One region of the Hydrogenophaga sp. RWCD_12 genome, then DNA from elsewhere that is predicted to be linked to it. Evidence: predicted binding sites of a transcription regulator. Region 1 holds the regulator's gene; each other region holds the start of a gene.
What was found. Region 1 encodes sigma-54, which starts transcription at its own class of promoters, with help from an activator protein. Its sites were predicted from a motif close to TGGCANGNAANCTGCTTT; they were not measured.
Positions count from the first base shown of each region.

Region 2: the regulator sigma-54 is predicted to act here: its motif matches at 4,879-4,896, upstream of ACLIJ1_RS15445 (phenol hydroxylase subunit).
Region 3: the regulator sigma-54 is predicted to act here: its motif matches at 5,301-5,318, upstream of ACLIJ1_RS01240 (nitrate- and nitrite sensing domain-containing protein).

Region 1 is NZ_JBKIXC010000006.1:362,163-369,644, forward strand. It holds gene ACLIJ1_RS22830 (HTH-type transcriptional regulator ArgP) at 1-372, shown strand, start outside; gene ACLIJ1_RS22835 (PsiF family protein) at 509-946, opposite strand; gene argS (arginine--tRNA ligase) at 1,093-2,766, shown strand; gene ACLIJ1_RS22845 (SPOR domain-containing protein) at 2,780-3,478, shown strand; gene ACLIJ1_RS22850 (thiol:disulfide interchange protein DsbA/DsbL) at 3,554-4,192, shown strand; gene lptA (lipopolysaccharide transport periplasmic protein LptA) at 4,331-4,981, shown strand; gene lptB (LPS export ABC transporter ATP-binding protein) at 4,978-5,760, shown strand; gene rpoN (RNA polymerase factor sigma-54) at 5,773-7,404, shown strand.
Region 2 is NZ_JBKIXC010000004.1:13,796-21,277, forward strand. It holds gene ACLIJ1_RS15420 (MaoC family dehydratase) at 1-429, shown strand, start outside; gene ACLIJ1_RS15425 (MarC family protein) at 484-1,104, shown strand; gene ACLIJ1_RS15430 (hypothetical protein) at 1,123-1,845, opposite strand; gene ACLIJ1_RS15435 (GntR family transcriptional regulator) at 1,926-2,648, opposite strand; gene ACLIJ1_RS15440 (sigma 54-interacting transcriptional regulator) at 2,913-4,592, opposite strand; gene ACLIJ1_RS15445 (phenol hydroxylase subunit) at 4,928-5,128, shown strand; gene ACLIJ1_RS15450 (aromatic/alkene monooxygenase hydroxylase subunit beta) at 5,175-6,170, shown strand; gene ACLIJ1_RS15455 (MmoB/DmpM family protein) at 6,182-6,451, shown strand; gene ACLIJ1_RS15460 (aromatic/alkene/methane monooxygenase hydroxylase/oxygenase subunit alpha) at 6,475-7,482, shown strand, end outside.
Region 3 is NZ_JBKIXC010000001.1:249,090-256,571, forward strand. It holds gene nirB (nitrite reductase large subunit NirB) at 1-642, opposite strand, end outside; gene ACLIJ1_RS01225 (ABC transporter ATP-binding protein) at 653-1,453, opposite strand; gene ntrB (nitrate ABC transporter permease) at 1,450-2,376, opposite strand; gene ACLIJ1_RS01235 (CmpA/NrtA family ABC transporter substrate-binding protein) at 2,398-3,669, opposite strand; gene ACLIJ1_RS01240 (nitrate- and nitrite sensing domain-containing protein) at 4,015-5,271, opposite strand; gene ACLIJ1_RS01245 (hypothetical protein) at 5,459-6,901, shown strand; gene ACLIJ1_RS01250 (substrate-binding domain-containing protein) at 6,925-7,482, opposite strand, start outside.

The DNA of each region.
Region 1 (7,482 bases):
TGCCGCACGGCCGCCGGCGCGGTGTCACCGCACCAGCTGCTGGCCCAGCCGGCCATCATCTTCAACCGCAAGGACGCGCTGCAGGACGCCTTCCTGAAACAGCACTTCGGTCTGAGCCAGCCCAACTACCCGCGCCACTACGCACCGGCGGTGGACGCGTTCGAGAAAGCGATCGAACTGGGACTGGGCTGGGGCATGGTGCCCGAGCAGCACCTGCCGGGGAGGCCAGGGATGCAGGAACTGTTGCCGGGTGCCACGGTGGACGTGACCCTGTACTGGCAACACTGGGCGCGGGAACCGCTGTCGGCACAACGCCTCACGCAGGCGGTCAAGGAAGCGGCACACACGGCACTGCCGCAGGCAAGAAACTGAACAGCATCGGGAGATTGGCCGGGCAGAGGTCGGAGCGCATGCCCGATCCAGACACACCGCGGATCCGGCTCCGCCGGTCCGCAGGTGTGGTCCCCCCGCGCAGCAGGGGGGAAGCCGCCTCAGCGGCGCAGGGAGGTCAGCCCTTCAGGCAGGTGCTCATGAACTTCTTGCGTTCGTCGCCCTTGAGCGCCTTGGTCTTGGCGTCGGCGTTGCAGGTCTTCATCTTGTTTTGCTGGCTGTTGCCGCCGGCGGCAGCTTCGTCGCCGGAGAGGCAGGACTTCATGAACGACTTGCGCTCGTCGCCCTTGAGGGCCTTGGCCTTCGGGTCGGCGTTGCAGGTCTTCATGCGGTTCTGTTGCTCGGTCGGCTTCTTGTCCGCGGCCGGGGCAGCGGCTGCAGCAGCAGGCGCAGCGGCGGCGGGCGCAGCAGCCGGGGCCTTGGCGGCGGCAGGTGCTGCAGCAGCAGCGGGCGCAGCAGCAGGCGCCTTGGCCGGGGCAGCAGCGGGGGCTGCGGTCTGGGCCATGGCCATGGAAAGGGAACCGGTCAGGGCGATCAGGGTCAGCAGATGTTTCATGTCTTGCCTTTGGGTAGGAATGAGCCCGGGATCGGGCGCAGGCACGATACACCTTTTTTTCTTAAGGCTTTCTGACGGGGTGCCCCGGGTTTTCCAGAGCACCGTCTGACGGTGTCGGGTCGCCCGCCACCTAAAATCGCTGCCCTATGCTCAAGATCAAACAGGAACTGCTGGCCGGCCTCGCACAGGCGCTGGACCAGCTCTCGCCCGGCGCCGGCGACAAGGCCGCCTTCGAATCCCCCAAGGTGGCTGCCCACGGCGACTACGCCATCACGGCCGCCATGCAGCTGGCCAAGCCGCTCAAGCTCAATCCGCGCCAGGTCGGTGAATCGCTCAAGGCCGCACTGTTGGCCCTGCCGGTCTACCAGCAGTGGGTCGCCGACATCGAAATCGCTGGCCCTGGCTTCCTCAATCTGCGCCTCAAGCCAGCAGCCAAGCAGGCCATCGTGACCGAGGTGCTGCAGGCCGGTGACAGCTTCGGCGTGCAGCCATCCAACGGCCAGCGCCTCATGGTCGAGTTCGTGTCCGCCAACCCCACCGGTCCGCTGCACGTGGGTCACGGCCGCCAGGCCGCACTGGGCGACGCGATCTGCAGCCTCTACAGCACCCAGGGCTGGAACGTCCACCGCGAGTTCTATTACAACGACGCGGGCGTACAGATCGGGACATTGGCCACCAGCACGCAGCTGCGTGCCAAGGGCTTCAAGCCTGGCGACGCCGAGTGGCCCGAAGCCGCCTACAACGGCGACTACATCCAGGACATCGCCAACGACTTCCTGGCGAAGAAGACTGTGCACGCCGACGACCGCGAGTTCACCGCCAGCGGCGACGTGAACGACCTCGACAGCATCCGCCAGTTCGCCGTGGCCTACCTGCGCCACGAACAGGACCTGGACCTGCAGGCCTTCCAGGTGAAGTTTGACCACTATTACCTCGAATCCAGCCTCTACACCAGCGGCCGCGTAGAGGCCACGGTGAAGAAGCTGGTGGACGCCGGCAAGACCTACGAGCAGGACGGCGCGCTGTGGCTCAAGTCCACCGACTACGGCGACGACAAGGACCGCGTCATGCGCAAGGGCGACGGTTCGTACACCTACTTCGTGCCCGATGTGGCCTACCACATCAGCAAGTGGGAACGGGGCTTCACCAAGGTCATCAACATCCAGGGCACCGACCACCACGGAACGATTGCGCGCGTACGCGCCGGCCTGCAGGCCGCGGGCGTGGGCATTCCCCAGGGCTACCCCGACTACGTGCTGCACACCATGGTGCGTGTGGTGCGCGGTGGCGAGGAGGTGAAGATCAGCAAGCGCGCCGGCAGCTACGTGACCCTGCGCGACCTGATCGAGTGGACCAGCAAGGACGCGGTGCGCTTCTTCCTGCTCAGCCGCAAGCCCGACACCGAATACACCTTCGACGTCGACCTCGCGGTGCAGAAGAACAACGACAACCCGGTCTACTACGTGCAGTACGCCCACGCGCGCATCTGCTCGGTGCTGGCCGCCTGGGGCGGTGACGTGGCCTCGCTGGCCGGTGTCGACCTCTCCCCGCTGGACACGCCGGCTGCGCAGTCGCTGATGCTGCTGCTGGCCAGGTACCCGGCCATGCTGACCTCGGCGGCCAACGACTTCGCGCCGCACGACGTGACCTTCTACCTGCGCGAACTGGCCGCGGCTTACCACAGCTACTACGACGCCGAGCGCATCCTGGTGGACGACGAAAAGGTCAAGCTGGCGCGCCTGGCCCTTGTCCGGGCAACCGCGCAGGTGTTGCACAATGGCCTGGCTGTGCTGGGCGTGAGTGCCCCGCAGAAGATGTGAGAACCCTCGATCCATGAACACTCGTTTCCCGCAGGCCCACGGACAGCGTGGCGGAACCCTGGTCGGCTTCGTCGTCGGCCTGCTCATCGGTCTGGGGCTTGCCCTGTCGGTGGCGGTGTACGTGACCCGTGTGCCGGTGCCGTTCGTGGACCGGGGCGTGACGCGCAAGCCCGCCGAAGACGCGGCCGAGGCCGAGCGCAACAAAGGCTGGAACCCGAACGCCGGGCTGGTCAACAAGGCGCCGCCGCTGCCCACGCCGCCAGCCCCCGAGGTACCGGTTGGAACCGACGCGGCTTCCACCAAGGACGCCAAGGACAACAAGGACAACAAGGACAACAAGGACGCCGCTGCCAAACCCGACGCCAAGCCGGCCGACACCGCGGCCGCGAAGCCAGGCGCCGACCCGCTGGGCGATCTGGTGAAGGCCAAGACCGGTGCGGCGGGAGCCGATCCGGCGCCGGCGGCTGGCGCCGATCCGTTCAGCTATTTCGTGCAGGCTGGTGCGTTCAAGTCGGCCGAAGAGGCACAGGCGCAGAAAGCGCGCCTGGCGATGCTGGGCATGGAAGCGTCGATCACCGAGCGCGAACAGTCTGGCCGCCAGGTGTTCCGGGTGCGCATGGGACCTTTCAACCAGAAGGGCATGGCCGATGCAACGCGCGAGCAGCTCGAAACCAACGGTGTCGAAGCCGCACTGGTGCGGGTGCAGCGCTGAACCCCGCGCCAGCCCCGGGGGAACTTTTCCCGGTCCGGCGAGCCTGAACCGGGTCATTTCAAGGAGTTTGAATCCATGCAACGTCGAGATTTTTCCCGTGGCCTGATGGTTGCCGGTGCCGCAGCGGCCACAGGGCTGGCCCTGTCGCCCGCCATGGCACAGCGGGTCGCCTTCAAGGAAGGCACGGACTACACCAGGCTGGCCAAGCCGGCCCCCACCGACAGCCCGGCAGGCCAGGTCGAGGTGGTCGAGTTTTTTGCCTACAGCTGCATCCACTGCTTCAATTTCGAGCCGGTGTTCAGCGATTGGATCAAGAAGCAGCCGGCGAATGTGACCGTGCGCCGCGTGCCGGTGGCCTTCAACCAGAACTTCGTGCCGATGCAGCGCCTTTACTTCACGCTCGAAGCCATGGGCCTGCTGGAGCAACTGCATGGCAAGGTATTCAAGGCATACCACGAAGAGCGCCTACCGCTGACCACGCCGCCGGCCATCCTGGCCTGGGTGGAAAAGCAGGGCGTCAACCGCGAAAAGTTCAGCGCCATTTACGACGGTGCGGCGGTCAAGTCGGCGCAGAAGGCCGTGGGCCTGCAGGACGCCTATCAGGTCGAGGGCACGCCCGCCCTGGGCATCGCCGGGCGTTTCTACATCCCGGGTCAGGGTCCCAAGACCCTCCTGGTGGCCGATTCGCTGATCGCTGAGGCCCGCAAGGGCTGACCGATCGGCCCGTTCGCATCGCACAAGGCCCGCTCCGAGCGGGCCTTGCCGTTTCCAGGCAGGAATCATCTCTTGTCAAGGGCACGAATTGCACTTGGCACCGCTACAATGAATGCAAGATCTGTGCCCCCAAAAGCCATGCACCAACACGTCAAACCCTCCCGCCCGATCGCCTGGTTGTTTGTTGCGGCCGTCGGCCTGCTGTCGCCCTGGGTGGCGCAGGCGGAAAAAGCCGACAAGGACAAGCCCATGAACGTGGAGGCCGATGCCCTGCGTTACGAAGAGAACCGCCAGACCAGCGTGTTCAACGGCAACGTGGTGCTGACCAAGGGCACGATCGTCATGCGCGGCTCCAAGCTGGACGTGCGCCAGGATGCCCAGGGCAACCAGCTCGGTCTGCTGGTGGGTACGCCCGCCACCCCCGGCTTCTTCCGCCAGAAGCGCGAAGGCCTGGACGAGTGGATCGAGGGCGAAGGCGACCGCATCGAATACGACAGCAAGGCCCAGACCGTGCTGTTCACTGGCCGCGCCGTGCTGCGCCGCTACCGCGGTACGCAGCTCAACGACCAGAGCGTGGGCAGCGAGATTCTCTACAACAGCCAGACCGAAGTGTTCACCGTCAAGGGCGGGGTTGACAGCAAGACAGCAGCCAACCCCTCCGGTCGCGTGCGCGCCATGCTGACGCCGATTCCCGAAGAGGAAAAGGCCGGCAAGACACCGCCTCCCCAGCAGCCGGCCGAGCCGGCCACGCTACGTCCAAGCGTCAAGATCACCGAGCCCAAGAAGTGACCGCAATTGCCGCCAGCCCACAGGGCGCTGTGGCGGGACAGAGCCGCCTGGAGGTCCATGGTCTGAAGAAGGCCTATGGCAGCCGCAAGGTGGTCAAGAACGTCTCGCTGTCCGTCGACAAGGGTGAGGTGGTCGGTCTGCTCGGCCCCAACGGCGCTGGCAAGACGACCTCTTTCTACATGATCGTCGGGTTGCTGCGTGCCGACGGCGGCCAGATCCTGCTCGACGGTGAGCGTATCGAATCCCTGCCGATTCACCGCCGCGCCCGTCTGGGTCTGGGTTATCTGCCGCAGGAAGCATCGATCTTCCGCAAGCTCACGGTCGAGCAAAACGTGCGCGCCGTCCTGGAACTGCAGCACAACGAGCAGGGCGAGCGGCTGTCGGAAGACGAAATCCGCAGCCGGCTCGACGAGCTGCTCAAGGACCTGCGGGTGGACCATCTGCGCCTTTCACCGGCGCCCGCGCTGTCTGGCGGTGAGCGCCGCCGGGTCGAGATCGCCCGTGCGCTGGCGACGCGTCCCCGTTTCATCCTGCTGGACGAGCCTTTTGCCGGCATCGACCCGATTGCGGTGCTGGAAATCCAGCACATCATCAGCTTCCTCAAGTCGCGCGGCATCGGTGTGCTGATCACCGACCACAACGTGCGCGAGACCCTGGGCATCTGCGACCACGCCTACATCATCAGCGATGGTCAGGTGCTGGCCAGCGGCACGTCCGCCGAGATCGTGGAGAACGCCGAAGTGCGCCGCGTCTATCTCGGCGAAAACTTCCGCATGTGATGCACTGAGCGGATGAAGCAAGGTCTCTCGCTGCGGGTTTCGCAGCATCTCGCCCTCACTCCCCAGCTGCAGCAATCGATCCGGCTGTTGCAGCTGTCCACGCTTGAAATGGCGCAGGAAGTCGAGCAGATGCTCGACGAGAACCCGTTCCTGGACCGCGGCGAAGAAACGGCCGAGCGCGAGGAATTTGGTGTCGACACGGTCGACGCGCCAGTAGTAGCGGCTGACCAACTGGCGGAGGCTGCGCAGCCTGCGCCGGAACCGCGCCTGCCGGAGGCCGACACCCGGACATCGACGACCGAATCGTCCGAGAGTGGCGCCGCTGACGAGGTCGAGAGCCGCCTCGACGGGGCCTCGCCCGTGGAAGAGAGCTGGGAAGGCGATGGCACGGTCGAGATGGCGCCCGACGACAGCGAGTGGGGCGGTGACGCGCCCGCGCGCAACAACAATGCCTCCGGCGGCGACGATGAAACCGCGACCGCGGCCGAACTGGCCCGCGAGCCGGTCAGCCTGCAGGACCATCTGCACGAGCAGGCGCGCTGCCTGCGGCTGTCCGACGAAGACGCCGCCGCCCTGTATTTCCTGATCGAGTCGCTCAACGACGACGGTTACCTCGAAGAAAGCCTGCACGACCTGGCGCGCGCCTGCTGGCGCCTGACGGCCTCGGCGCAGGTCCCGGCCGACACCGAGCCGCCGTTCGAAGAAGTTGAAGCCATCGAGCAGCGGCTGGGCACGGCGATGCAGTGGCTGCAGCAGATGGAACCCTCCGGCGTCGGTGCCCGCGATCTGGGCGAGTGCCTGCGGCTGCAGATCCTGGAATTGCGCAACACGCCCGCGGCCCGCGCGGCCCTGGCGATCTGCGAGCAGCCGCTGGAGCTGATCGCCAAACGCGACATCAAGCGCCTGTGCGCGACCACCGGCCAGGACGACGAGGCTGTGCGCTCCGGCCTGGCGCTGATTGCGCGGCTGGAACCCAAGCCAGGCCGGCGCTTTGTCGATGTCGAGCGCAACGTCGTGGTGCCCGACGTGATCGTCACGCGCGCCGGCCGCGGCTTCAAGGTCACGCTCAACGCCGAGGTCATGCCGCGCCTGCGGGTGCACGATGTGTACGCCAACGCCATGCGTGGCCGCGGTCGCGATGGCGGCGGCGAAGCGGGCCACGCGGCCATGCAGCAGCGCCTGCAGGAAGCGCGCTGGTTCATCAAGAACATCCAGCAGCGCTTCGACACCATCCTGCGCGTCTCCAGCGCCATCGTCGAACGCCAGCGCAACTTCTTCATGCACGGCGAACTCGCCATGCGACCGCTGGTGCTGCGCGAGATCGCCGACGAGCTGGGACTGCACGAATCGACCATCAGCCGTGTGACCACCGCCAAGTACATGGCCACGCCGTTCGGCACCTACGAGCTCAAGTATTTCTTCGGCTCGTCGCTTGGCACCGAGACCGGCGGCAACGCGTCGAGCACGGCCGTGCGCGCCCTGCTCAAGCAGTTCATCGCGTCCGAAGAGCCTTCCAAGCCTCTGTCGGACAACCAGCTCTCGGACTTGCTCAAGGAGCAGGGCATCGAGTGCGCGCGCCGCACGGTCGCGAAATACCGCGAGGCACTGCGCATCGCGCCCGCGAACCTTCGGAAAGCTTTGTAACCCCCTGCGCCGCTTCGCGTCACCCCCCAGGGGGCTGCACCAACGGCCCGGCAAAGCCGGTTCCGTGGTGCACGCTGG
Region 2 (7,482 bases), on a different contig from region 1:
CGCGACGAGATCATTGCCTTCGCCTCGCAGTTCGACCCGCAACCGTTTCACCTGAGCGAGGCCGCGGGCAAGGCCTCGGTGTTCGGCGGCCTGAGCGCCAGCGGCTGGCACACCTGTGCGATGGCGATGCGGCTGATGGTCACCAATTTCCTGCACCAGACATCCAGCCTCGGCTCGCCTGGGCTGGAGAGCCTGAAGTGGACCAAGCCCGTCTACCCGGGCGACGTGCTGCGGCTGCAGCACACCATCACCGAGAAGCGCGGCATGACCAAGCGGGCCGATGTCGGCCTGGTGCGCACGGTCTGGGAAATGTTCAACCAGCACGGCGACAAGGTCCTGCACATGGAAGGCTATGGCATGTTCCGTCGCAGGACACCTGAGCCCCCAGGCTCCACCGCTGCGCGGGTCGCTGCCCCCCATGGGGGCTGATCCGGCTTGGGACGGCCCGGCGCCGGATCGACCGACCGACCGCACAATAGCGGGATGGATTTCAAGCCCCTGATCACGCTGCTGGCCATCGTCAACCCGCTGGCCATCGTTCCCTTTTTCATCCACTACACGCAAGGCTTCAGCTCGGCGCAGCGCAAGCGCACCATCCTGATCTCGTCGTTCAGCGCCTTCGCGGTGATCGCCATCTGTGCGGTGATCGGCCTGCAGATCCTGGAGTTTTTCAGCATTTCGCTGGCGAGTTTCCAGGTCGGCGGCGGCATGCTGCTGCTGACCTCGGCGCTGTCGATGCTGAACGCGCAGCCGGCCGAGGCCAAGGCGACGCAGGGCGAGGTCGACGACGCGGCGACCAAGGCCTCGATTGCGGTCGTGCCGCTGACGATTCCGCTGCTGACCGGCCCGGCCACCATGTCCACGGTGGTGATCTACGCCGACCAGGCCAAGACCTTCTTCCAGCACGCGGCCCTGGTGGGCTACGGCGTAGTGATCGCTCTGGCCACCGCCGTGTGCTTCGCGGCGGCCAAGCCGATTGCGCGCTTTCTGGGGCAGACGGGCATCAACGTGATGACGCGGCTGATGGGCCTGATCCTGGCGGCTCTGGCGGTCGAGGTGATGGCCGCCGGCCTGGTCAAGCTGTTCCCGGCCCTGGGCGGCTGACCTGGCCGGCGCGCGGGATCAGCCGAACTTGATGAACAGCTTGCTGTAGGGCGCCTTGACCTGGCCGATCGCCTTCTCGATCTGCGCCTTGTCACCGGAGGCCACCGCGGCGTTCAAGGCCGCCACCGAACGCGTCACCGCTCCCAGCAGTTCCTTGAATTCGGGCGAAGCCTGGACCGCTGCGGGCGCCTCGGACGAGAGCCGCTCGGACAGGTAGCCCAGCACGCCGGCCTGCGCGGCCAGCTTGGGCGAGCCGTCTGCGGCCTTGAGCCACTTCGGCCCTTCGTCCAGCAGGTGCTCCATCTGCGCGTGGTACGCGTTCATGTGGTCGCTGTAGACGATCACCTGGTTCTGGCGGCGCAGCTCGCTCAGCAGGTCACGCACCGACTCCAGCGTGGCGTGTGCCTCGGACAGTTTGCCGGCGGCCACCTGCTGCGCAGCGGTGGCGTAGTACCCGTCGACGCCCGTCAGCGTCTTCGCCATCAGCGCGTCGTTGGCATAGGGCACCGTGGGCTGGGACTTCACCAGCTGGGTCACCTGCCCCCAGGCCTGCTGCGCCTGCTTGAGCGCCTCGGCCGACTCGGCAGCCTGGCCCGAATTGGTCTTGAACAGTGCCGCCCGATAGGGGGCATACGCCTTTTGAACGGCATCGGTGACCGGGTCGGCGGACCACACGGCCGTGGTGAGGGAGCTGGCGATCAGACAGAGGGCGAGCGAAGCGGAGCGGCGAAGAGACGGCATCAGAGGCTTTCGGTTGGAGAGGATTTCATGATACCCCCACCCGTATCAAAGACAAGCCACTTTACCGCACGGAAACACAGTCACCGGCCCTCGGCGTACCGGGTCAGGATGTCGCAGGTGAGCCGGATGTGGGCCTCCAGCGCCAGCGCGGCGCGCGCCTCCTGCCGCGCCAGCGCCGCGGCGAAGATGCCCTCGTGTTCGGCGTGCACGTCGCGGTCGAAGCCGGGCGTCGCGCCGAGCCGGATCGCGACATGCCGGTAACGCTCGCCGTGGCGGTAGAGGATGTCCAGCAGGTGCCGCGTCCAGGGCGAGCTGTATCCGGCGATCAGCGCCTCGTGGAAGCGCCGGTTGGCGCGTTCCCAATGCTCGGGGTCGCGCCCCGCGCCGCCGGACTCGGCCACGCTCAGGCCCGCAAAGCTTTCGCGCACCGACGCCTCCCAGGCCGCATCCCCCTGCCGGATTGACTGGCGCAGCGCCTCGGTCTCCAGCCGCACGCGGGTGTCGGTCAGGTCGCGCAGGTCGTCCAGCGAGATGGCGCTGACGCGGTAGCCCCGCTGCCCTTCGACCGTGACCAGCGCATCGGACACCAGCAGCGCCAGCGCTTCGCGCAGCGTGCCGGCGCCGACGCCATAGTCGTCCTTGAGGTGCTCGACACGCAAGCGCTGGCCGGGTTCGAGCCGGCCGCAGACGATGTCGTGGCGCAGGCCGCGGTAGGCGCGCTCGGTGAGGGTGCGCGGCTCGGGCTCTTCGCTGCGCGGCGCAGGACCGGCGGCGTGGCCGGGTTGGAGCAGGTCTTGCAGCATGGCGTCCCTTCAGTCGGCGCAGGGCCGCCCCAAGGCGACGGCAACCCCCTCGGGGGGCAGCGAAGCACACGGAGTGGCGAGCGTGGGGGTCATATCAGTCGGCGCAGGGCCGCCCCAAGGCGACGGCGGCCCCCTCGAGGGGCAGCGAAGCACACGGAGTGGCGGGCGTGGGGGTCATATCAGTCGGCGCAGGGCCGCCCCAAGGCGACGGCAGCCCCCTCGGGGGGCAGCGAAGCACACGGAGTGGCGAGCGTGGGGGTCATATCAGTCGGTGTCGGTGGCTTGTTCGCGCTTGAGCCGGTAGGCCAGCTGCGCCCGGGTCAGGCCCAGCAGCCGCGCCGCGCCCGAAAGGTTGCCGCGGCTGCGCTCGACCGCCAGCGCAAGCACGCGGGCTTCGAGCGATTCGATCGGCATGCCGCTGTCGAGCACGCGCTCGCACAGCAGCTCTTCGTCCTGCGGCGCACGGCGCGCCAGGTGACCCTGCGGGTCCAGGCCGTCGTGGGCCACGTCGGGCTGGTTGGGAAACAGGTGCTCGGCCTCGATCACGCCACCCTGCGCCGCCAGGATCACGCCCCGCTCGACCAGGTTCTCCAGTTCGCGCACGTTGCCCGGCCAGTCGTGCTTCACCAGCGCCTGCAGCGCGCGGTCGCTGAACCCGTCCAGCCGCTTGTGGTGCAGCGCGGAGAAGCGCGCCAGCAGGTGGCCCGCCAGCGGCTCGATGTCCGACTGGCGTTCGCGCAGCGGCGGGATGCAGATCGGGTAGACGTTCAGGCGGTAGAAAAGGTCGCGGCGGAACTGGCCGCGCGCCACCGCGGTCTCCAGGTTGACGTTGGTCGCCGCCACCAGGCGCACATTGACCTTGCGCGTGCTCTCGCTGCCCAGGCGCTCGATCTCGCCCTCCTGCAGCACCCGCAGCAACTTGGCCTGCGCCGGCATCGGCAGGTCACCCACTTCGTCGAGAAACAGGGTGCCGCCTTCGGCGCGCTCGAAGCGGCCGGCCCGCGCGGCGTGGGCGCCAGTGAAGGCACCTTTTTCCACACCGAACAGTTCGGCCTCGATCAGCTCGGCCGGCAGCGCCGCGCAGTTGACCGCCACGAACGGCCCGGCGGCCCGCTCCGAGTGCGCGTGCAGCGCGCGCGCGAAGCGTTCCTTGCCCACACCCGTCTCGCCGGTCAGCAACACCGTGACCTGGGTGCTGGCGGCGCGGCGCATCAGGTCGTGCGCGCGCTGAAAGCCCGGCGACGTGCCGACCAGCATGCCGCCCGACTCGGCCGGCTCCAGACTGCTCTTGAGCGCTTCGACCTGCTGACTCAGCGCCGCCATCTTCTCCAGCAGCGAGTCGTCCTCGAAGTACTGCCGGTGCGCGTCGCCGTCGGGCCATTCTTCGATCGGCCGGCCCTGGATCAGGCAGTGGTCGGCGCCGCACGCGGCGCACTGCGTTTCCTTGAACAGGATCAGGCGACCCATGAACGCGCTGGTGTACCCGCTGGCGTAACCCAGCAGGGTCCAGCAGGCCGGTTCGTCGACCACCCCGTATTTCAGGCGGTGCGCATGCGCCTCCCAGGAATCGTCCCAGCGGAACTCGCCGTCGAAGTGGCCGGCGGCGGCGTCCATCTCCAGCCGGACCGGTGTCACACGCGCAGCGCCTTCGAGCATGTGCAGTTGCGGACCGACGAGGAACATGTCTTCCAGCGTCTTGGATCCCCGGGTCTTGGCCGCAAAACCGGCGTCGTGCAGCCCGCAGGCGTAACCCATGCGGGTCAGCAGCCGCCGCGCCTGTTCCTTGCCGACCGAGGTGATCAGGTCGTGACGCAGTGCCGTGAGCGCCGCCGTGTGCAGCAGCACCATGCGGCGCTCGCCCAGCCAGATCGCGCCGCTGTCGGGCTCGAAGCGCAGCAGGCGCCGCAGATCGGCGTCGGGGGGGTAGGTCAGGGAGGGGTCCAAACGTGTCTCCGGTGGTGGGCGCTCTGCGGCGCCTGGAATCTCGATATTTTCGGTGAAGTGCCCAGGAATCCGCAAGCCATGCGCATCGGACCGCCGATTGATCATTTGAGCAAACCGGTCGACCGGAGGCTCACCAATTCGTGAGTTTGTCCGCGAAACAGCGGCTGGTTTTTGATGAAACAGGCTATCGAAGCCTCAGTACCGATCCGGATGCTGCGCTGCACATCGGCCAATTGATCAGGGATTTCCCTGAAATATCGAGATTTTCGGCCAATCCGCGATCTGCTGGCACGCTGCCTGCGAAAGGGGACGTGTCCGACAACGCCCCGACCGCCATGAACCAGCCCGCCGACCAGACCCTGCCCGCCTGCGACACGTCCAAGCGTTTCGTGCGGGTGACCGAGCGCCGCGCCGACGGTCTGGTGAGCTTCGAGTTCTCGATCGGCTGGCCTGAGCTGGCGGTCGAGCTGATGCTGCCGGCCGCCGCGTTCGAGGCCTTCTGCACCGACAACAAGGTGCAGCGGCTGGACACCTGAGTTCCCGAGAGCCGTTCCACCACCATTCCAACGGAGACAAGCACCGATGAACATCGACCTGCAGGCGCGGGAGATCACGCCGCTGCGCCAGACCTATGCCCACGTGGCGCAATACATCGGCGGCGACAAGACCGCCAGCCGTTACCAGGAAGCCACCTTCGGCGCGCAGCCGATGGCCAATTTCCATTACCGGCCGACCTGGGACCCGGGCCACGAACTGTTTGACGCCGCGCGCAGCAAGATCGTGCTGGCCGACTGGTACGTGCTGCGCGACCCGCGCCAGTTCTACTACGCGACCTGGACCATGACCCGTGCGCGCCAGCAGGACGCGATCGAGGCCAACTTCCAGTTCGTCGAACAGCGCGGCATGGTCTCCAAGATCTCCGACGCACTGCGCGAGAAGGCGCTGGACGTGCTGATGCCGCTGCGCCACGCGGCCTGGGGCGCCAACATGAACAACGCGTCCATCTGCGCCTACGGCTACGGCACCGCCTTCACCGCGCCAGCCATGTTTCACGCGATGGACAACCTGGGCGTGGCGCAGTACCTCACCCGCCTGGGCCTGACGCTGGGCGACGCCGCATCGCTCGACGCTGGCAAGCAGCGATGGCTCGAAGCGCCCGAGTGGCAGGGCCTGCGCCGTCTGGTGGAAGACAGCTTCGTGGTCAGCGATCCGTTCGAGCTGTTCGTGGCGCAGAACTTCGCGCTCGACGGCCTGCTGTATCCGCTGATCTATGGCGGCTTCGTGGACGACCACGTCGCGCTGCAAGGCGGCACCGCGGTCGCGATGCTGACCAGCTTCATGCCCGAGTGGCACGACGAGAGCGCGCGCTGGATCGACGCGGTCATCAAGGCCGCTGGCGCCGAGTCGGACGCCAACCGCCGCCTGCTGGCCGACTGGGCCGGCCAGTGGATGGACCGCGCACAGGCCGCGCTGTCGCCGATCGCCCAGCTGGCGATGGGCGAGACCGGCGAGACCGTGCTCAGCGACGCCCGCGTGCAACTGCAGTCCCGCCTGGCCAAGGCCGGCATCACCGCCTGATCGGAGCCGCCATGTCCAACGTATTCATCGCCTTCCAGCACAACGAGGAATCGCGGCCGGTGATCGACGCCATCGTGGCCGACAACCCCAACGCGGTCCTGAGCCACCCGACCGGGCTGGTCAAGATCAACGCGCCGGACCGCCTGACGATCCGCCGCGAAACCATCGAAGGCATCACCGGCCGGCCCTTCGACCTGCAGCAGATCCACGTCAACCTCGTCACCCTCTCGGGCCACATCGACGAAGACGACGACCAGCTCACCCTGAGCTGGAAGCACTGAACACCAAGCAGAAGGAGACACACATGGACACCAGAGTTGCGGGCAAGAAGCTCGGCCTGAAGGAACGTTACGCCGCCATGACGCGCGGCCTGGGCTGGGAGACCAGCTACCAGCCGATGGACAAAGTGTTCCCGTACGACAAGTACGAGGGCATCAAGATCCACGACTGGGACAAGTGGCAGGACCCGTTCCGCCTCACGATGGAGGCCTACTGGAAATACCAGGGCGAGAAGGAGAAGAAGCTCTACGCCGTGATCGAGGCCTTCGCACAGAACAACGGCCAGCTCGGCGTGAGCGACGCGCGCTACATCAACGCGCTCAAGCTGTTCATCCAGGGCGTGACGCCACTGGAGTACTACGCACACCGCGGCTTCGCGCACGTGGGCCGCCAGTTCACCGGCGAGGGCGCGCGGGTCGCGGCGCAGATGCAGTCGATCGACGAACTGCGCCACTACCAGACCGAGACGCACGCGATCTCGCACTACAACAAGTACTTCAACGGCATGCACCACTCGAACCACTGGTTCGACCGCGTGTGGTACCTGTCGGTGCCGAAGTCCTTCTTCGAAGACGCCTGCACCGGCGGCCCGTTCGAGTTCCTGACCGCCGTCAGCTTCTCGTTCGAATACGTCCTGACCAACCTGCTGTTCGTGCCGTTCATGAGCGGCGCGGCACACAACGGCGACATGTCCACCGTGACCTTCGGCTTCTCGGCGCAGAGCGACGAGAGCCGCCACATGACCCTGGGCATCGAGTGCATCAAGTTCATGCTGGAGCAGGACCCGGACAACGTCCCGATCGTGCAGAAGTGGATCGACAAGTGGTTCTGGCGCGGCTACCGCCTGCTGACCATCGTCGCGATGATGCAGGACTACATGCTGCCCAAGCGCGTGATGAGCTGGAAGGAAGCCTGGGAGATGTACGCCGAAGAAAACGGCGGCGCCCTGTTCCGCGACCTGGCGCGCTACGGCATCCGCGAACCGGCCGGCTGGAAGCAGGCCTGCGAAGGCAAGGACCACATCAGCCACCAG
Region 3 (7,482 bases), on a different contig from region 1:
CTGCATGCCGCGCTCTTCCAGCGACTTCTGCAGCAGCTTGCCCGCCACGTCGTCGAGCTGGCGTTCCATCAGCCAGGGCGCGACGTGCACCACGCTGACGGTCATGCCGCGCTTCATCAGGCCGTTGGCCGCTTCCAGGCCGAGCAGGCCGCCGCCGATGACAACGGCATGCTTGTACTGGGTGGCCGCGTCGATCATGGCCTGGGTGTCTGCGATGTCGCGGTAGGCCAGCACGCCCTGCAGGTCCTTGCCGGGGATCGGCAGGATGAAGGGGTTGGAGCCGGTGGCCATGATCAGGCGGTCGTACCCGGCCGAGATCTGCTCGCCATTCGGACCGACCGAATGCACGATGCGTTTGACGCGGTCCACCTCGGTCACCTTGTGACCGGCGTGCAGAGTGATGCAGTGGTCGGTGTACCAGGACCAGTCGTTGAGCACGATCTCGTCTAGCGTCTGCTCACCCGCGAGCACCGGCGACAGCAGGATGCGGTTGTAGTTCGGGTACGGCTCGGCGCCGAACACGGTGACTTCGTAAAGGTCCGGAGCGATCTTGAGCAGCTCTTCGAGCGTGCGCACACCGGCCATGCCGTTGCCGACCATCACCAGCTTCATCTTTGCCTTGGGGTTCGCGCGCATGTCCATGGCAGCCTCCTCAGGCGACTTTTTCCACATGCGACTGGCGCGTGTAGAGGAAATCGATCACGGCCTTGCGGTACTGCTGGTACTGCGGGTCGTCGGCCAGGGCCACGCGGTTGCGCGGGCGCGGCAGCTCGACGCTCAGCACTTCACCGATGGTGGCGGCCGGGCCGTTGGTCATCATCACGATCTTGTCGGACAGCAGCACGGCCTCGTCCACGTCGTGCGTGACCATGACCACGGTGGCGTGGGTCTTGGCGACGATCTCCAGCAGCTCGTCCTGCAGCTTGGCGCGGGTCAGGGCGTCGAGTGCGCCGAAGGGTTCGTCCATCAGCAGCACCTTGGGTTCCATCGACAGGGCCCGGGCGATGCCCACGCGCTGCTTCATGCCGCCAGAGATTTCGCCGGGGCGCTTCTGCGCGGCGGCGCTCAGGCCCACCAGGGCCAGCGCGGCCTCGGTGCGTGCTTTCAGTTGCGCCTTGTTTTCTGTGGCGCCAAACACCCGTTCGACGGCGAGGTAGATGTTCTCGAAGCAGGTCAGCCAGGGCAGCAGAGAATGGTTCTGGAACACCACGCCGCGCTCGGGGCCGGGGCCGGCGATTTCCTTGTCGGCGCACAGCAGCACGCCGCTGGTGGGCGTGGTCAGGCCGGCGATCAGGTTCAGCAGCGTGGACTTGCCGCAGCCCGAGTGGCCGATGAGGGCGACGAACTCGCCCTTGGCGACGCTGAGGTGGATGTCCCTGAGCGCCGGGAAGAGGCCCTTCTTGGTCTTGAAGGTCTGGTCGACGTTCTGGATGTCGATGTACTTCGTGTTCATGCCTTCACCTCTTCATAGGTAAACAGGGACGCCAGCTTGATGAGCGCGAACTCCAGCAGCAGGCCGACGATGCCGATCACGAAGATGGCGATGATGATCGACGAGACGTTGAGGTTGTTCCACTCGTCCCAGACCCAGAAGCCGATGCCCACGCCGCCCGTCAGCATTTCGGCCGCCACGATCACCAGCCAGGCGGTGCCGACGGCCAGTCGCACGCCGGTCAGCAGGTAGGGCAGCACGGCGGGGAACAGGATCTTGGTGAAGATCTTCCATTCGCTGAGGTTGAGCACGCGGGCCACGTTCATGTAGTCCTGCGGCACGCGCTGCACGCCCACCGCGGTGTTGATGACCATGGGCCAGATCGAGCAGATGAAGATGGTCCAGATGGCGGCCGGGTTGGCGCCCTTGAACACCAGCAGGCCGATCGGCAGCCAGGCCAGCGGCGACACCGGGCGCAGCAGGCTGATCAGCGGGTTGAACATGCGCGAGAGGAACACCGAGCGGCCAATCGCAAAGCCCGCCGGAATGCCGACCAGCGCAGCCAGGCCGAAGCCGACCGCCACCCGCTTGAGCGAGGACAGGATGTTCCAGCCGATGCCCTGGTCGTTCGGGCCGTTGCTGTAGAACGGGTCGGAGAACACCTTGACCGCTTGCGCCCAGGTTTCGGCCGGCTTGGGAATGCCGCTGTTGGAGGTCGACGCGATGCCCTGCCAGACCAGCACCAGCAGCGCCAGACCGAGGATGGGCGGCAGCACCGCCATCCAGAAGCCGCGCCAGTCGCGCGCCGGTTTCTTCGGTGCTGGAGCGGCCGTCTCGGCAGCGGTGACGGGCTGGGTCATGGGCTTGGCGGGTGAGGTCGGTGCGGCGCTGGCGGTCGGCACGGTGGACGCCTCCAGCGGTGAGTGAAAAACAGCGGCAACCATGGTGGTTCTCCTTGGCGGGAATCAGGCCTTGACCTTGAACGAGTCGGCGTACTTCTTCGGGTCCTTGCCGTCCCAGACCACACCGTCCATCAGCTTGCTGCTGCGCATTTCGGACGGCGGCAGCGGCGTGCCCGAGGCGGTGGCGGCCTGCTTGTAGATGTCGATGCGGTTGACCGCCTTGGCCACGGCGAGGTAGTCCGGGTGGTCCTTGAGCAGGCCCCAGCGCTTGTGCTGCGTGAGGAACCACATGCCGTCCGACAGGTAGGGGAAGTTCACCGCGCCGCCGTCGAAGAACTTCATGAAGTTCGGGTCGTCCCAGGTCTTGCCCAGGCCGTTCTGGTAGCGGCCCAGGATGCGCTGGTTGATCGCGTCGACGCCGGTGTTGACGTACGACCGCGAGGCAATCGTCTCGGCCATCTTGTTCTTGTTGGACAGCCCGCTGTCGATCCACTTGCCGGCTTCCAGGATGGCTGCCGTCACGGCGCGCGCCGTGTTGGGGTACTTCTGGCAGAACTCGGCCGTGGTGCCCAGCACCTTCTCGGGGTGGTCTTTCCAGATGTCCTGCGTGGTGGTGGCGGTGATGCCGATGCCGTCGAGGATGGCGCGGTGGTTCCAGGGTTCGCCGACGCAGTAGCCGTCCATGTTGCCCACGCGCATGTTGGCCACCATCTGCGGTGGCGGCACGGTGATGACCTTGGCGTCCTGCATCGGGTTGATGCCGTTGGCCGCCATCCAGTAGTAGAGCCACATGGCGTGCGTGCCGGTGGGGAAAGTCTGGGCGAAGGTGTATTCGCGCTTCTCGGCGGCCATCAGCTTGGCCAGGCTGGCGCCGTCCACCGCGCCCTTGTCGGCCAGCTTCTTCGAGAGCGTGATGGCCTGGCCGTTGCGGTTGAGGTTCATCAGCACGGCCATGTCTTTCTTGGGGCCGCCGATGCCCATCTGCACGCCGTAGATCAGGCCGTACAGCACATGGGCGAAGTCCAGTTCGCCGTTGACCAGTTTGTCGCGCACGCCGGGCCAGCTCGCTTCCTTGCTGGGCACGATCTTCACGCCGTACTTCTTGTCGATGCCCAGTTCGGCCGCCATCACCACGCTGGCGCAATCCGTCAGCGGGATGAAGCCGATCTTGACCTCGGCCTTTTCGGGGGCGTCGGAGCCGGCCGCCCAGACGCCGCTGTGGCCCAGGGTCGAGAAGAAGGTCGCAGCGGCCGCGCCCTTCTTGATGAAGTCGCGGCGCGAGCTGTCAGCGGCGGGGGCGGCGGTCTCGGATGTCGTGGCGCGGTGGTCGGTCATGCTCAACTCCTTAGAAGAAAAAACTGAAAAAGCAAATCCGGAAAACAAAAACGGCGTCCATTTCGGGACCCCGTTGCGGGGGTCGAGAAATGGACGCCGTTGTCCTGTGTGTCTTGAAAGACGGTCGGGATGGTGTGCCGCCGTTGGCACGTCCCGTTGCGTCACCTGATGCAGGGACCGTGCCAGGCCGAGGGTTTGTACCCATACTGGCGGCAGTGCACGCGTAAGTGCTTGATTTGAAAGAGATGGCCTTGCCGGCCCGGGCGGCGATCGCTCCGGTGGCAGAGCATCAATCTGGTGCGCAGACCGGGCGGGGCACGCTATTTGTGCACCGCCCCAGAGCTGTCAGCGCTTGCCGGACGGCAGGATCTCGGCCATGGCCAGCACGGCCTGCGCCACGTCCACCAGGCGCCGGTTCTGGTTCATCGCCATCTGGCGCAGGGCGGCATGCGCTTCGTGTTCGCTGAACTGGCGGTGTGCCATCAGCAGTCCCTTGGCGCGTTCGACCAGCTTGCGCTCGTTCAGACTCGCGCGCACCGTGTCCAGCTCGTCGCCCATCTGCTGCAGCCGCTGGCCCTGTTCGTGCACGAGTTCCAGGATCGAGCGGTCGACCTGCGGCCCATAGCCCTGCACCGGGGGTGTCGGCGCCGCCTGGCTGTCGCCGAAGAAGTCGCTGCTGCCTGGCAGCGCCGGGCCGGCTTCTTCCCATTGACGCAGGCTCTCCAGTTCGTGCTGCGCTGCTTGCAGGCGATCGCGGCAAAGGGCCTCCAGCTCGGCGGCCAGCGCGTCTTCGACCGTCTTCATGGCGTCCATGTGCGCGGTGCAGGCGTCGAACCAGACCTGGCTCAGGGCGGTGTCCAGCGGGCCGCCCGGCAGGGAGGTCGCGAGGATGCGGCGCAGCCGCTCCAGCGAAGCCAGGGTGTCATGGCGCTGCACCGCCTTCCAGGCCTCGCGCAGCGGCTCGCTGGCGAAATCGGCGAACACTTGCAGGCAGCGTTCCTGCGAATCGATCAGGTGCAGCAGCCGCTGTTGCCCGTCTGGCCCCGCCGTGCCGGAGGCGAACAGCGCGGAGCCGGTGGCGCGCTCCTGGCCGGCGAACTCCTTGCCCTGCATGAAGTTGAAGAGGGCGACCAGGCGGCGCGAGATGCCGGGGTCGGAGGCGCTGTCGGCCGCCTCGAACACCACCGCCAGCAGGCCCTGGATCAGGCGGATGTAGCCGTCGGTGGCCCGCGCGGCGTTCCACTGGCGGGTCTGCACCCGCTGGCGCAGCACCGGCAGTGCGTCCAGGCCCTGCAACACATAGGCAATGCGGCCGAACAGGCGCGTGCCGTGGCCGGCGCGGGCAGAGTCTGTGTCCAGCGAGTCGAAGGCGGCCCGCACCTCGGCCTGCAGCGCGTCGCAATGCGTAGTCTGTGCCAGGCGTTCATCGGCCCAGCGCTGGCCCTGCGAGGCCAGATAGAGGTTGGACAGTCCACGCTCGCGCTGCAGCGCGTGAATCAGGCGACCGGTGGCGTTGACCAGGGCACTGGTCAGCGCGAGCTGTTCCAGCCCGGCGATTTCTCCGCGCTTGGCGGCGATGAGGAAGCTGAAGGCCGATTTCATCGGTGTGTCGGGAATGGCATGAAAAACACTTGGCAATAAGCGTGCCATCGTGCACGAACCGTGCGGCCGGTCGGGCGCAGCACGCCGCCTGTCAGCCTCAAAGGCTCTTGCGGCTCACCACCCCCGCCGCATCGGGTCCAATCCACTCTTTGCACACGATTTGGACATGGTGTCCGGGGGATTGAACATGGGTTGGATGTCACGGCGTTGTGCCTGGGTAGCGGTGGTTTCGGCGGTCTGGCTGGCCGGATGTGGTGGTGGCGCGCAGACCACCGACGCACAGACCAAGTCGCTGCAGACCGTGGCGGTGACACCCAAGGTGGCCGACGCCGAACGCGTGGCGGTTTTCCGGTTTTACAACACCGGCGCCGGCGTGCACTTCTACACCTCCAGCGTGGACGAGCGCGAGCAGGTCTACCGCACCGCGACCTACATGGAGCCGGAAGGCGAAGCGTTTTTTGCCGCCAGCGTGCCCTCGGCCGGCGTGAGCCCGGTGTACCGCTTCTTCAATTCCCAGACCGGCGTCCACTTCTACACCATCAGCGAAGAAGAAAAGAACACGGTGCAGGCCAGCCTGCCCCAGTACCGCTACGAGGGCATCGCCTACTACGCCAGCCTGACACCGGCTGCCGGCTTCACCCCGCTGTACCGCTTCTACCTGAAGGGCAAGGGTGTGCACTTCTACACGGCGAGCGCCGAAGAGAGCCAGTCGGTGCAAGCCAATCTGGGTGCGACCCACCAGTACGAAGGCATCGGCTACTACGTGATGACCGCCGCCTGCGGCTCGCCGCCCTGCGGTGTGGTCGGTCCGAACCGCCCTCGCGTGTTTATTCCGCTGACCGGAAACAACGACCTGGCCACCAACGCGGCATTTGATGCGCAGTGGAGCTATGTGCGCCAGAACGCGCATGGCATCTGGGGCAACAACGCAGGCATCACCGATCCCGAGAGCGCCAGCCTGATTCGCAAGCTGAACACCCGCAAGCTGATCACCGAATACCCGGTGCCGTCGCCAGGCAGTGCGTGGCTGCCCCTGGAGGCGTTCACCAACATCCAGCGCCTGTACCCCGACATCCTGCTCAACCCCGAGGCGATCGCGTTCTACACCAACCAGCCCAGCCAGTGGAACGGCCGCACCATCGCGCAGGCGGAAGCGATCTACACCGACTCCTCGGCGCCGGCCACCCAGCGCTACCACGACGTCTACACCGGCTGGCAGCCGCAGAACTTCGACGCGGGCAGCAGCTTGTACCTGTACGCCAACCCGGCCGCGATCCTGGCCTTCCGCAGCAGCGAAGGCACCTTTGTCGAATGCCCGGTGAACCTGTGCGCCAGCGGACCGTTCGGTGACATGTTCCGCCGCGCGATCCGCGAGACGCATGTGCGCGGCCGGCCGTTCATCTGGTTCACCAGCAACACCAGCATGTCCTCGGGCTGGCTCACCGCGTTCCAGGAAACCTACAACGCGATCGCGGCCGAGGGCCTGTGGCGGTCCGACGACGTGGTCGTGATCGTCAACTACGGCGGCCGGTACCCCAAGGTTCCCGAATCGGTGGGCAGCGCCGCGGCCGACACGGCGATGGGTCTGGCCTACTGGGCCATCAAGCAGCGGGTCGCCGCAACGCCCTGAGTGCAGCGGCGGAACGTGGAGGCTCAGACACCTTCCATGCCGTGGCGGCGCTTGAGGTCGGCGGTGTCCGGGCTGGCGAGGAACTGCAGGAAAGCCTGCACGGCTTCGGGCTGCGCGCTCACGCTGGCGCACGCGGCCGAGAAGGTGGTGACGATCTGAACCGCCTCGGGCAGGCCGCCGATCACTTCGATGTCCGCCACGCCCATCATCTCGCTCAACTGCTGGAAGCCCAGCGCGACCTCACCCTTGGCGACCAGCGAACCAACCGACACGCCCGGCGGCGGGGTGACGATGCGCGGGGCGATCTGTTCGGCGATGCCCCAGCGTTCAAAGAGCTTGGCCAGCTGAACGCCGCTGGGTCCGGTCGAATAGCCCAGGGTCGGCGCGGCGAGCACGGCAACCTGGAGGGCGGCTTCTGTCGAGATGTCGGGGCGCGGCGTGCCGGCCGGAATCGCGACGGCGACGGCCGAACGCACCATGTCGACCCGGGTTGCTTCCTGCACATGACCGTTGGCGGCGAGCTTTTCGATCGCGTCCGAAGCCAAGGCCACGATGTCGAAGGCTTCGCCGGCCTGCACGCG